Regions from separate parts of the Gordonia sp. NPDC003422 genome, predicted to be linked through region 1. Evidence: riboswitches for the same ligand, from Rfam matches in the RefSeq annotation. Region 1 holds a riboswitch; the other holds the start of a gene.

The links. Region 1 has a riboswitch for S-adenosylmethionine ahead of ACWDTF_RS01620 (aminotransferase class V-fold PLP-dependent enzyme). Riboswitches for the same ligand answer to the same signal wherever they lie in the genome.
Region 2: it holds a riboswitch for S-adenosylmethionine, as region 1 does, so the genes downstream of both, ACWDTF_RS02665 (bifunctional o-acetylhomoserine/o-acetylserine sulfhydrylase) here and ACWDTF_RS01620 (aminotransferase class V-fold PLP-dependent enzyme) in region 1, are expected to answer to the same signal.

What each region holds. Positions count from the first base shown of each region.
Region 1 is NZ_JBSFQL010000001.1:383,922-391,009, reverse strand. It holds gene ACWDTF_RS01645 (FAD-dependent oxidoreductase) at 1-1,059, opposite strand, end outside; gene ACWDTF_RS01640 (Rv0361 family membrane protein) at 1,248-1,724, shown strand; gene ACWDTF_RS01635 (rhodanese-like domain-containing protein) at 1,721-2,134, shown strand; gene ACWDTF_RS01630 (O-succinylhomoserine sulfhydrylase) at 2,169-3,374, shown strand; gene ACWDTF_RS01625 (isochorismate synthase) at 3,528-4,592, opposite strand; SAM riboswitch class IV at 4,705-4,819, shown strand; gene ACWDTF_RS01620 (aminotransferase class V-fold PLP-dependent enzyme) at 4,836-6,104, shown strand; gene ACWDTF_RS01615 (hypothetical protein) at 6,101-6,556, shown strand; gene alc (allantoicase) at 6,665-7,088, opposite strand, start outside.
Region 2 is NZ_JBSFQL010000002.1:204,249-211,336, reverse strand. It holds gene ACWDTF_RS02675 (Hsp70 family protein) at 170-1,603, shown strand; gene metX (homoserine O-acetyltransferase MetX) at 1,832-2,980, opposite strand; gene ACWDTF_RS02665 (bifunctional o-acetylhomoserine/o-acetylserine sulfhydrylase) at 3,004-4,329, opposite strand; SAM riboswitch class IV at 4,390-4,511, opposite strand; gene ACWDTF_RS02660 (cutinase family protein) at 4,763-6,742, shown strand; gene ACWDTF_RS02655 (hypothetical protein) at 6,772-7,088, shown strand, end outside.

The sequences.
Region 1 (7,088 bases):
ACCCTCGTCGAAGACGCGTCCGGCCTCGTTGGGGATGACGCCGGCCTGCGTGTCGAACGGGATCTGCGGCAGGTTGTCCGACAGGTAGCCGACGGCCCGGTAGACCGCGCCGAGGTCCCAGTCGGTCATCTTGCCGGTCGGCTTGACGTTGCCGGTGCCGTCGAGCTGGGTGCGCTCGGTGCGCAGGCCGACGACCTTGCCGTCCTCGCCGAGGATCTCGACGGGATTCTCGAAGAAGTGCAGGAACAGCTTGTGGATGGCGCCCTGCTTGGGGTCGCGGATCGCGTAGTTCTCGATGATCGTGGCGACCTGGTCGGTGATCTTCGAACCACGGCGTGCGACGGCAGAACCCTCGTCGTACTCGATGTCCTCGGGGCTGACGACGACCTCGATGTTGGGCGAGTGGTCGAGTTCCTTGAGTTCGAGCGGGGTGAACTTGGCCTGCGCAGGTCCGCGTCGGCCGAACACGTGCACCTCGATGGCCTTGTTGGCCTTGAGGCCCTCGTAGACGTTGGCCGGGATCTCCGTCGGCAGTAGCTCGTCACCGGTCTTGGCCAGCACGCGTGCGACGTCGAGGGCGACGTTGCCGACGCCGATGACGGCGACCTTCTCCTGATCCAGCGGCCAGGTGCGCGGGAAGTCGGGGTGACCGTCGTACCAGGCCACGAACTGTGCGGCGCCGTAGCTGCCGTCGAGGTCGATGCCGGGGATGTCGAGGGCGCGGTCGTCGGTGGCACCGGTCGAGAAGATCATCGCGTCGTAGTGGTCGCGAAGCTCGTCGAGCGTGATGTCGGTGCCGTAGTCGATGTTGCCGAGCAGGCGGACCTGCGGCTTGTCGAGGACCTTGTGTAGTGCGGTGATGATGCCCTTGATGCGGGGGTGGTCGGGCGCGACGCCGTACCGGATCAGGCCGAACGGTGCCGGCATGCGCTCATACAGGTCGATGCTGACGCCGCGTTCCTTGGCGGTGTCGGACTTCATCAGGGCGTCGGCAGCGTAGATCCCGGCGGGCCCTGCGCCAACAATGGCGACCCGTAGTGGTCGGCTCTGGTCGGTCATCTCGGAGGCGTTCCTCGTTGTCGGTGGTGGCCGGTGCGAACGTGTCCGGCTGTGGTTATCCCTTCTACGGTAGGCGCTGGGACGTCACACCCCAAAATCTCTGTGAGGGTCACCTCACTTCCAAGCCGACGATCGGCGCCCGATGACCGTGCGATCGGACACAGATGTGGTGTCGATAGGATTGCCGCGTGTCAAAGCAGGTGAAGCCCGAGCCGATCGAGGAGGAGCCGGCCCCGAAGTCCTGGCGGAATGCGTGGCCGTTCTTCGTCGCGCTCGGCGCGGTGGTCCTGCTCGTCGGTGGGGTCGCGTTGTCGTATCTGTTCCGACCTGCGGAGGACCGGGCCAGTGAGACGGCCCAGGTGCAGTACGCGATCAACGATTTCTACACCGCACGCAACGGCGCGAACTACGCGGCGTATCGGGAGCACACGTGCGCGGCTGACCTCGCGTCGCCGGAGTTCATCACCGAGCAGGCGTTCGTCGCACAGAATCAGGACCTCAAGGACAACCCGATCCAGATCCCGGAGATCACCGACCTGACGGTCGAAGGTGACCGTGCCACCGCGCAAGTACATTGGCATCGCAAGGACTCATCCGACAAGGTGACCACGACGCCGACGATCGTGGTGCGCGAGAACGGCGAGTGGAAGGTGTGCAGCTCGTGACCTATGCAGGAGACCTGACCCCGCAGCAGGCCTGGGAGAAGTTGGAGAACAATCCCAAGGCCGTGCTGGTGGACTGTCGAACTCAGGCCGAGTGGTCCTTCGTCGGTGTGCCCGACCTCGAAATCCTGGGCAAGCGAACCATTTTCGTCGAATGGAACACCTTTCCGAACGGCGCGCACAACGAATCGTTCGTCGCCGAACTGCGCGATGCCGGCATCGCCGACGACCACGAGGTCATCTTCCTGTGCCGGTCGGGTCATCGATCGATCGGCGCCGCGGAGGCCGCGACCGCCGACGGGGTGGCGCTCGCCTACAACGTGCTCGACGGATTCGAGGGTGCGTTGGACGAGAACGATCATCGGGGGCAGGTCGGTTGGCGCGCCCAGAATCTTCCGTGGAGGCAGTCGTGAGTGAGCTGGCCGACCATAGGGACCGGAGGCAGTCGTGAGTGAGTTTTTCGAGCTACCTGATGGGGTGTCGCCGCAGACCGTCGCGGTTCGGGGTGGTCTGGCGCGGTCGGGGTTCTTCGAGACCTCGGAGGCGATGTACCTCACCAGCGGCTACGTCTACGACTCGGCGGAGGCGGCCGAGCGGGCGTTCACCGGTGAGGACGAGCGATTTGTCTACTCGCGCTACGGAAATCCGACGGTCGCGATGTTCCAGGAGCGGCTGCGTCTGCTCGACGGCGCCGAGGCGTGTTTCGCGACGGCCAGCGGCATGGCCGCGGTGTTCGTCGCGCTGGGTGCGCTGCTGAAGACCGGTGACCGACTGGTGGCGGCCCGCAGTCTGTTCGGGTCGTGCTTCGTGGTCTGCAACGAGATCCTGCCGCGGTGGGGTATCGAGACGGTCTTCGTCGACGGCGAGGACCTCGACCAGTGGGAGCAGGCGCTGTCGGTACCGACCGACGCGGTGTTCTTCGAGACCCCGTCGAACCCGATGCAGGTGCTCGTCGACGTGGAGAAGGTGTCGGAGATGGCGCATGCGGCCGGCGCAAAGGTGGTGCTGGACAACGTCTTCGCCACACCGCTCCTTCAGCGCGGCCTGGATCTCGGGGCCGACGTCATCGTCTACTCCGCGACCAAGCACATCGATGGCCAAGGCCGCGTGATGGGCGGCGCGGTCCTCGGCACCAAGGAGTACATCGACGGACCCGTGCAGACGCTGATGCGTCACACCGGCCCGGCCATGAGCCCGTTCAACGCGTGGACCCTGGTCAAGGGACTTGAGACCATGCAGCTGCGCCTCGACGCGTCGGTCGCTTCGGCGCTGCGGGTCGCCGAATTCCTGGAGCGCGACACCCGCGTCCGGTGGGTGAAATACCCGTTCCTGCAATCACATCCGCAGTACGACCTCGCGAAGTCGCAAATGGGTGGCGGTGGCACCGTGGTGACCTTCGAGCTCAACGACCGCTCCGGCGTCGACGGCAAGAAGCGCGCATTCGAGGTGCTCAACGGCCTGCACATCATCGACATCTCCAACAACCTCGGAGACTCGAAGTCGCTGATCACGCACCCGGCAACCACCACTCATCGTGCGATGGGACCGGAAGGGCGTGCGGCGATCGGACTCGGCGACTCGGTGGTGCGACTGTCGGTCGGGCTAGAGGGCACCGACGATCTCATCGAAGACCTCGACCGCGCGTTGGGCTGACGCGGTCCGCCCGGCCTGCTCCTGAATACCGCCCCGCATTTCCGCCCTGGCGAACGGTGTCGTCGACGATATGTCAACGGGTCGTCTGCCTCGGGCGGATTTCCGGTGCAGGTTTCGGTGGGCGGATTTCAGAGGGCCAAGCCTGTGGCGCGATCAGCCGTAGTCACCGACACCGAGCGCGTTCAGAACGGTGCGCAGTTTGACGGCCGTCTCGTCCAGTTCGGCCTGCGGGTCGGAGTCGGCGACGATGCCGCCACCCGCCCAGGTGCGAAGGTGCCGGTGGTCGGCGGCCAGTTCGAGGCACCGGATGGTGACCATCCACTCGCCGTCGCCGTGCGCGTCGCACCAGCCGAGCGCGCCGGCGTAGAAGCCTCGATCACCTTCGATCTCCCGAATCATCTCTGCCGCAACATCACTCGGTGTGCCGCACACCGCTGGTGTCGGGCCGAGGAGTAGCGCGAGGTCGAGGGCGGTGGTCGCCGGGTCACGCAGTGTCGCACGGATCGGCGTGGCCAGATGCCACAATTCCCCGGTAGAACTGATCTCGGGTTCCGGCGGTGCGTCGACGTGGTCGCAGAGCTGGGCCAGTCGTTCGCGGATGTGGTCGACGACGAAGGCGTGCTCGGCGCGGTCCTTGGCAGACGCGGCGAGTCGCTCGGCGGCGGCGGCGTCTGCGGTCGGGTCGTCCGACCGCGGCGCCGACCCGGCATACGGATGACACGTGACCTCGCGACCGTGCTTGCGCAACAACATCTCTGGGCTTGCGCCGAGCAACCATGCGCCGGTGCCGAGGTCGACGGCGAATGCGTTGTGCCCGGCATTGCCGCCCGCGAACACCTCGACCAGCTCGCCAGGGTCTACCGGCGGATCGACCTCGAGGTCGACTCGTCGGGCCAACACCACCTTGTCGACCTCGCCGGCGACGATGCTCTTGATCGCGTTCGCGACCCGGTCGCGGTGTTCGGCGGCGTCCGGGTGAAAACTCTGGGCGACCACGGTCCGTGGCGTCGCGGGTCGACCGCCCAGCGGTGCGTCGTCGAAGTCGAGCCGGTTCGGTGCGACGAGGGCTACTGCGTCGTGTGGGTCGAAACCGATGGCCCCGGTCAGCGACCTGATCTGGCCCGATCGCAATGCGGCCGACGCGGCGTCGACCTCGGTGAATCGCCGCGCTACGCCGTGGGCGCGCACGGTGCCACGGGGTCGGGAGAGGACGAACACGGTCGGGTCGGTCGGCTGCACTCCCTCACGCTACCGAGTGAGTGCACCCCTATTTCCGCTCACGCTGAGTGAAAATTGACACCCCTGGGCCTCGTCGGTCACTCTTGGTGCAGGTCATGAGTGCCAGTGACAAGCCCCGGCTCGCTGGTCGGCAACCCTCCTCCGTTGGTGGGGTGCTCCGGGTGACGACCTGGCCGTTTTCGACGTGAACGCGGCAAGCACGGATTCCTAGGAGTATTTGCCATGACTGCTGTCCTTCCTGTCGCTCGCGAGACACGCTTCGACGTCGCTGCCGCGGCACCCGTCGTCGGCGCCGACACGTGCGTGCCCCTGATCACCGGCGAGAGCATTCGCTACGCGAACCTCGACTACGCCGCGAGTGCACCCGCGCTGACCTCGGTCGCCGACGCCGTGACGCGCTCGCTGTCTGAGTACGCCAGCGTCCACCGCGGTGCCGGCTACCTGTCGCAGCTCAGCACCACCCGCTACGAGGAGTCGCGCGAGACCGTGCGCCGATTCCTGCGGGGCCGCACCGACGACACCGTCGTGTTCACCCGCAACACCACCGACGCCATCAACCTGGCCGCGCATATCACCCCGGGCGACGTGGTGGTCCTCGACATCGAGCACCACGCGAACCTGCTGCCGTGGACCACGCCGCTCGATCCGGCCACTCGTGTGCGGGGTCGGGTGGTCGAGGCGTGCGACACCATCGCCGACACGCTGATAGCGCTCGAGGCCGAATTGGCGTCGAAACCCGCTGCACTGCTTGCCGTCACGGCCGCGTCGAATGTGACCGGAGAGGTGCTGCCGATTGGACGCCTCGCGTCGATCGCCCATCGTCACGGCGCGCGGATCCTGGTCGACGCCGCGCAACTGGTTGCGCACCAGCCGATCTCGATCGTCAGCCACGGCATCGACTATCTAGTCTTCTCCGGACACAAGACCTACGCGCCGTTCGGTGCGGGTGTGCTCATCGGGCGCCCGGACTGGTTCGACGCGGCAACGCCGTATCTCGCCGGCGGTGGTGCCACCCGCGACGTCTCCGCGGGTGGCGTCACCGCAACGTGGCACACCGGCCCGGCCCGCCACGAGGCGGGATCACCGAATGTGCTGGGCGCCATCGCGATCGCGGCAGCGTGTGACGCTTTGACCGAACTCGGCCCCGAAACGATAGGCCTGCACGACGAGACGCTCCGGGCCCGACTCGATGACGGCCTGGCCGCCATCGACGGCGTCACGCCTTTGCGCATCTTCGACGATTCGCGCAATCGGGTCGGCATCGCGGGTTTCGTCGTCGACGGGGTGCCGCCGCGCGTCGTCGCCGAATACCTGAGCGACCACCACGGCATCGGTGTGCGCGACGGAAAGTTCTGTGCCCATCCGCTTCTGAAGCGCTTGGGTCATCCCGAGGGTGCTGTTCGCGCGAGCTTCGGCTTGGGGACCACCACCGAAGACATCGATCGACTGCTCGACGCACTCACCGAATTCACAGGGGGACAACGGAAATGACCATCACCACGCCCGCCCGGTCCACTGTCAGCATCGGTCGTCCGGCGTTGCGAGTCGCCGTCGCGGGCGACGACGTGGCCCAGTCGCTGCCGATCGTCGTGCGGCGAGAGTTGTTACGGGAGGCCCAGCGTGCGCGTTCGCTGCTGCGATCCGGGACCCACGATCCCGCGAACTTCGCTGTGGCACTGGAGGTCGAGGTGGCCATAGCCCCGACGCCTGCGTCCGCGCGGGCCGCGGTCGCACACGCCGACGCCACGCGTGACGAGTCGGCGTCGGAGACAATCCGCTACGTGGGCACCGCACACGGACTGACCACACTGATCCGCGACATCTACGCCGCCGAGGTCGCCGACGCGGTGATCCTGGTGCCGATCGACGGGTCGGCCACGGCGCGCCGCGTCCGCGAACAGGTGTTGCCGTACTTCGCCGAGGAGCGTCGTCGGGTCGCCTGAGGGGTTCCGCTGTAGGCAATCTGTACCTGGGAGCGCCACCACGTGCACTGTGCAGCTGACGCGCCTCCCGCGTACAGATTTCCGACGGGGAGACGGAGCTCTCGGTGCTCAGGCCTCGCCACGTTCCCATTGTTCGATGAGCCGTGCCTGCGATTCGTCGGTGAGCGTGCCGTAGAGCTTGAACCGGGCCATCCCGCCGTCGGGGTAGATGTCCATGCGGGCCTCGGTCATGGGGCGGTCGAGGTCGAGGACGAAGCGGTGCCGGGTGTCGGGCTGGAGTTCGGTGCGGGGCAGCACCTCGAACCATTCGCCGTCGCCGTCGCGTCCGCGCACCATCGCCGACCCCGGCGCGTTGCCGAGGAAGTAGCTGGTGTCGAGTTCGACGAGACTCACCAGTCCCTGCCCGGCCAGGCGCACCTGCACCCAGTCGTTGCCCTCGTCGCGTCGACGAGAGGTCTCCCAGCCCTCACCCATGTGCCGCGCCCGGCCGGGCATCAGGAGGTTGTTGGGGGAGCTGTAGAACATGTTGGAG
Region 2 (7,088 bases), on a different contig from region 1:
CCGGTCGCGCGACCAGGCATTATCCGCGTGCTGTCGCCGAGTTCGACGACCGACAGGATCCGCGGTGAGCGCAACCGACCACCAGGGGAGCAGTATCACTTCGCCAACGAGCCGAGACCCGAACTTGATCGGCGCATCGACGTCGATGGGCGTCTCTGCGGGTAGTGGCATGATTCACGTCGTCCTGCTCACGCACGACGACGTGGGTCGCAGCGAGGTCGAGTCACGAGTCATCGACGTCGACGAGAGCGACGGCCTCGACACCGCCGGCCGCGTGAACGCCGGCGTCGATCTGATGCTCGCCGCGGCGCGCGACGCGGAACTGCGGGTGGGCCCGATCGGTGTGACCGCCCGGACAGGTAGCCAACGACGCCGCCTGCGCTCACGTGGCAGCGGAAAGCGTCGACAGGTCCGCTTGGTTCCCGAAGAGGAGTCGACGGTGGCCTATCTGTCCGAAACCGGGCAGATCGACCGTTTCGGCTCGGTGGTGGTGGTCGACGCCGGGGACACCGGGATGTCCATGTACACCGTCGACCCTCACAACGGCCGCGTGTCGGGCCTGTCGCGCTCCGAGGTGATGAGCGGTCGGAAACTCGACCGGGCGCTCGCCGACGCGGTGTCTGATGGCGCTGCGGGGACCGAGGTGCCGCGCGGTCGGGTCGGCCGGAGTGCGCTGTTGAGCGCGTGCCGCACGGCCAAAGAGGAAATCGTTTACGGCTCAGCCGAACCCGGGGCGTCGTCGGTGACACTTGCCGACGGCTCAGGGCGACTGTCGTTGTCGGCGTCGACGGTGGAACGTACTGCCACGCCCATGGTCGACAAGGCGCGAAAGGTGTTGGGCAAATACATCTCCGACGCAGCCTTGAACGGGGGCGCGCCCGAGGCGGTCGTCCTCGTCGGTGGTCTGGCGAACCTGCCGGTCATCGAGGGGATGGCCGACGACTCCGGCCTCGAGGTCATCCGGCCGGCGTCGCCAGAGCTGGCCTCGGCGACGGGCGCCGCGCTCCTCGCGCAATACAACCGGGTCGGCGTCGCTCGGCTGGCGTTCATCGGCGGTCGCCGAGATCGCGAATGGCTGTCCACCACACCACTTGCCGTGGCAGGCGCGATTCTCGCAGCTGCCATGATGACGATCTACGCGGTGAGTTCGTCGCTCACCGGAAACAATGTGCCCGAGCCGACGCCGCTACCCGCGACGTCCTCGGTCGTCAGCCGACCCGTGGGGACCTCGATGCCGGCGACCACCGAGCGCACACTGACCACGACCACCACCCTGCCGACGACGTTCGTGCCGGTGCCCCCGCCGACCTACACCCAACCCGGGGTGACCGACCCGCCGGGCTGGGCTACCACCGAGCTGACGCAGACCACCACACAGTCGACCACCACGCGCACGTTGTCGCCGTTCCCGTTGCCCTCGTTGCCATTTCCGCCGAAGAGTACCCCGCCGACCATACCGCCGGGCCTGCTCCCGCCGGGGATTCTGCCCCAGACGACCAAGACGCCGCCCCCTCCGCCGGTGTCGCCGCTGCGTCAGGCGCCGAGTCGATCGGCGACGCCTCCTACCGGGCCGACCACACCGAGTACCACTCCCGCGCGCTGAGCTTCCCTTCCGCCGGCTATGTACGAGCGTCGAGGCCGCCCGCCGCCGCTGCTGGCGCTTTCTATCGCTGCCTGAGGTGCGACGAGCGCTAGCGAGGACCTCGAAGGCCTGGTGACCGTCGCTCCTTGGTCGTCGAAGCACTCTGTCTCACTTGCCCTTCGAGGCTCTCGGCTAGCGCCTCGAGCACCTCAGGGAGCGGAAGGGCCCCTCACCTCTCAGGCGGTCGGCTCAGGTGCGCGCGAGGTTCACCGTCTGCTTGAGCAGGTCGCTGATAGCGTCGAACTCGGTGAGGAAGCCGTCGTGCCCCTTGTCGGAGCGGAGGACCTGCAGCCCGCCGACGCAGTTGCCGAGTTCCTCGGCGAGTTCGACCTGTAACCGCAACGGGTACAGGCGATCTGAGTCGATGCCGCCGACAATGGTCGGCACCTGACACGAGTTGAGCGCTGCCGTGACGCCACCGCGTCCGCGTCCGACGTCGTGGTGGTTGAGTACTTCGCTGAGGACGACGTAGCTGCCCGGATCGAATCGTTCCTTGAGCTTCTCGGCTTGGTGCTCGAGATAGCTCTGCATCGCGTAACGTCCACCCTCCAATGGGTTTTCGTCGCCCTGAGGTGCATTCGCGAACCGCTCGTCGAGTTCCACCTCGCTGCGGTAGGTGAGATGTGCGATGCGCCGCGCGATACCCATGCCGGTCAACGGCTGTGCACCGGTGGCGTGGTAGTCACCGCCCTGCCAGTTCGGGTCGGCCTTGATGGCGGCGATTTGTGTTGTCTGCGTGCCGATCTGGTCGGCGGTGGCTCGTGCACCGACGGCGAGCACCAGTGCGCTGCGCACTCTGTCGGGGTATTCGATTGCCCACTCGAGAGCCCGCGCACCTCCCATCGAACCGCCGAGAACCGCTCCGACGCTGCGGATTCCGAGTCGGTCCATGAGTGCGACCTCGGCCCTGACCTGGTCGAGCACGCTGATCTGGGGGAAGCGCGAACCCCACGGAACCCCGTCGGCGTCGAGTGACGCGGGACCCGTGGATCCACGGCAGCCGCCGAGGACGTTGGCGGAGATCACGCACCACTCGTCGGTGTCGATGGCGCAGCCGGGGCCGATCAGTCCGTCCCACCATCCGGGGGAGGCGTGATGTGCGTCGGCGGGGCCGGTGACGTGCGAATCCCCGGTCAGCGCATGCAGAGTGAGGATCACGTTGTCGCGCGACGGCGACAACGTCCCCCAGCGTTGGAACGCCAGGGTGACGTTGTCGATCTGCTCGCCGCTGTCGAGCGGTATCGACCCGACCGGGACGCTGATCAGCTGCCCGTCTGGGGCGTTCTCCCAGTCGGGCTGATCGGCTTGTTCCGTCCGCCGGTCGATGCTCACCGACACCGCTGCCACACTCCTGTCTGTCGTTACTTCGCTGCCGCGAATCCGGTTTCGAGGTCGGCCAGGATGTCGTCGATCCCTTCGATGCCGACCGCGAGCCGCACGAGGCCCGGGGTGACGCCGGCGGCCAGCTGCTCGTCGGGGACGAGCTGGCTGTGCGTCGTCGACGCCGGATGGATGACCAGCGAACGCACGTCGCCGATGTTGGCGACGTGGCTGTGCAGGGTCAGCGCGTCGACGAACTTCTTGCCCGCGTCGACGCCGCCGGCGATCTCGAAGCCGATGATCGCGCCCTGTCCCTTGGGGAGCAGCTTCTGGCCGCGCTCGTACCACGGTGAGCTGGTCAGGCCGGCGTAGGCGACCGACTCGACCTGTGCGTGCTCGTTGAGGAACTGTGCGACCCGCTGGGCGTTGGCCACGTGCCGCTCGATGCGCAGGCTCAGCGTCTCCAGGCCCTGTGCGAGCAGGAAGGCGTTGAACGGCGAGATGGCCGCACCGGTGTCACGCAACCACTGCACGCGTGCCTTGAGTGCGTAGGCGGGCGCGCCCAGGTCGGCGAACACGGCGCCGTGGTAGCTGGGGTCGGGGGTGGTGAAGCCGGGGAACAGGTCCTGACCGTCGCGCTGCACGCGCCAGTCGAAGGTGCCGCCGTCGACGATCACGCCACCGATCGCGGTGCCGTGGCCGCCGATGTACTTGGTGGCCGAGTGCACCACGATGTCGGCGCCGTGGGCGAGCGGGTTCAGCAGGTACGGCGTGGCAACGGTGTTGTCGACGATGAGGGGCAGTCCGTTGCGGTGGGCGACCTCGGAAATACCTTCGACGTCGAGGATTTCGTTGTTCGGGTTGGAGATGGTTTCACCGAACAGTGCGCGGGTGTTGTCGCGGATGGCGGCCTGCCACGAGTCGAGATCCTCGGGATCGTCGACGAAGCTCACCTCGATGCCCAGCTTGGGCAGGGTGTAGTGGAAGAGGTTGTAGGTCCCGCCGTACAGACGCGGGCTCGACACCACGTGTCCGCCGGTCTCCACGATGTTGAGGATCGCGTAGGTCTCGGCGGCCTGACCCGACGCCAGCAGCAGAGCTGCGACGCCACCCTCGAGAGCGGCAATCCGCTGCTCGACGGCATCCTGCGTCGGATTCATGATGCGCGTGTAGATGTTGCCGGGTTCGGCGAGGCCGAAGAGGTTGGCGGCGTGGGTGGTGTCGTTGAACGTGTAAGACGTGGTCTGGTAGATCGGCAGTGCGCGTGCGTTGGTCGCCGGGTCGGGACCCTGGCCGGCGTGGATCTGCTTGGTCTCGAAGCTCCAGTTGTCCGCTGGATTCTGGCCGTCGTTGGCTACGTCAGACATGGGGGAGTGATCTCTTTCTACGGTCGGCAGGGAATTGACCCTGTTGGGGTCCGACCTTCGGACCCGCGCTTGCCGGGGAGTCGCTTTCGCGGTCCCACAACCCGGTCATCACCCGGAGCACCCCACCGCGGTTGGAGGGTTGCCGATCAGCGAGCCGGGGCTTGGCGCTGATGCTCATGACCTGGCGTCAAGGATATAACACGCGGATCTGTCCGAGAGAACCCTCCTACTCGGGGTGGGTCGAACCTCGGAGGGCTGTAGTCCGACCGGGTGAACTGCATGAATCCGTATCCCAAAAGCCCAGTTCGAGATCGTTAGCTTTGCTACTTATACTTCGCGTTTCGCGATCGTGGATCTAACATCATCTCAGCCCCGGGTCTCGACAGAAACCCCCCCCGCTCTGCGTCCCGGGTTGGACGAAAGACTGGAACAAATGTATGATCGGCCCGTCGCCGCAGCCGGATCCCCTTCATCCAACTTCTCTGTGTCGCACCGATCGGCCGTCGTGCTGGTCGCGCTCGTATCCGCGCTTGCGGTGGTGATTGCGTACTGCTTGCCGGGCGGTGTCGCGTATGCAGAGGAAACGACCAAGAATGGCTACGACTGCAGCAAGGCTGGCGCAGTGGTTGTTGTTGGCGGGACGAATGATCCCGATGCGAAGGGGCTCGTCGGGGTCACGCAGCGATACACCGGCGTCGGCCCTGACGGTAAGCCGGACACTGCGGATGACGACACGCGATACAAAGGCGTCGACGACGAAGGCAATCCCAAAGACTACGAGATAATTTATGCGGACTACCCGACGACGCTGTGGCCGCTTGGCGCCGCTGGCTACGACGACAGTGTGAGTCAGGGTGAAGCGGCGACCAGGTCTGCGGTCGCGAGCTATCAGAGTTCGTGTGGTTCGGGCAAACCTGTGGTCGTGACGGGCTACTCGCAAGGTGCTCGTGTCGCGGGAGACGTGTTGTCTCAGATTGGCCAAGCCGACGCGAACAATAAGAAGGTTCAGGGCGTCCTCGTCGACAAAGATGGCAATTACATCAATGAGGCCGGCGAGCGAGTAGCTGAGCCCGTGTATGTCGACATCGAAGCGGATCAGATTTCGGGTGAGTTGTATTCCGATCCCCGGCAAGCGGGCAACAAAGAGGGTCGGGGTATCGAGCTGTCGTTGATCGGCGTCATCCCCGGTCTCACGATGCAAGGCTCGCGCGGCACCGACGATGAGGATTCGGGCTTCGGGACGCTCGACGGGCGAGTCACGTCGGTCTGCGTCGACGGTGATCCGATCTGCGACCTGCCCGATCCGCTGTATGACCCCATCGGCGCGATCGACGGCCTGCTTGGCTACTTCACCAAGCATGGGCTGTACCCGTACCAGATGTTCCGAGACCCGGACCTTGGGGAAAACGGTGTCTGGACGTCAGGGCGCACAGTTGTCTGCGAAGACCACATCTGCCGAGTCTCCGCCACCTCTGCGTTGGTCGAACTGATCCAGCAGGGCGCAGACGCTATCGGGCTGAGCGCGCTCACCGTCCCCGATTTCCTGAAGGGCCGTCCGACCCTCGACATCCCGTTCGGTCTGGAACTCGCGCACTTCGGTGATCTCACTCGACTCGTGGGCGGCCTACTGCCGCCACTGCCGAAGCTTGGCTACGGTGCGTACTTGCCCAGCCTGTTCGTCGTCACCGACATCATCGACGGCATCGTGGGTCTGCAGCCTGCGCTGATCAAGCGTGGCGTCGAAGAGTTCGCGAAGAGCGTGGTGAGCATCGCGCTATATCCCGTGAACGTCGTCCGCTACTGGTCGGGGCTCGACATCGTCGCGCCGACGCCGTATATCGAGCCGCCAAATCACACTGCGAACACACTGCAGGTGACTAACGCGGTCAACGCCTTGTACAGCCTGGCTGACACACCCGGAGAGCCAGCGGACGATGAAGCTGCCGACGAGGGGCAGCAGGTGACTGCGCTTCGCCAAACAACGCCTGACGAGTCTGTCGTTCCCCCTGCCGGCGATGACACTGGCAACCCGCCGAATGGCGACGACGAGGGCGCAAAGAAGAACGATCCTGTTGTTCCGCAATCAAACCAGCCGGTGGTCAATAACACTCCCGGCCCCGAAGGCAACGGTGAGGGCGACCCAGGCGCCCCGGACCCCGAGAACCAGAACCCTGGCACGCCAGGACCCGGCAATGAGAACGCCGGTAACCAGGGCGGGCAGACACCTCCCGCTGGCGAGGGCGGCGAGCCGGACGGCGAGGCGGGTGCCGACCCCGATCAGAACGTCACCGACAACGATGCCGGCGACAAGAAGGACGGCGAGAAGAAGGACGGCGAGAAGAAGAACGACGGCAACACACCGTCCGGCAACGGCAACGCGCCTTCTGGCGGCGACGACTCAGACGACAGCTGAGAAGTAGAAACACAAGGTCGGGGGACCGCATGACAACCAGATCAGCAACGATCGTCGTGCTGTTGACAGCAATGCTCGCCGCTCTGCTCACGACTGCGTCGGCTCAGGCTCGTCCGAGCGACGCGTGCGCCGGGAAGGGGCTCGTCGTCGTGGTCAACGGCACCAACGACGACCCGCCGCCCGACACGACGCCCGCGGTGGCGCGCTATCAGCGCATGGGATATCGGGCTCACACGTTGGTCTATCCGGCGACCATCTGGCCGCTGGGGGCGTCGTCCTACGACGACAACGTGCGGCTGGCCGTGCCGCGTCTGGCCCGGTTGCTCGATTGGTGGGTGCGCGCCTG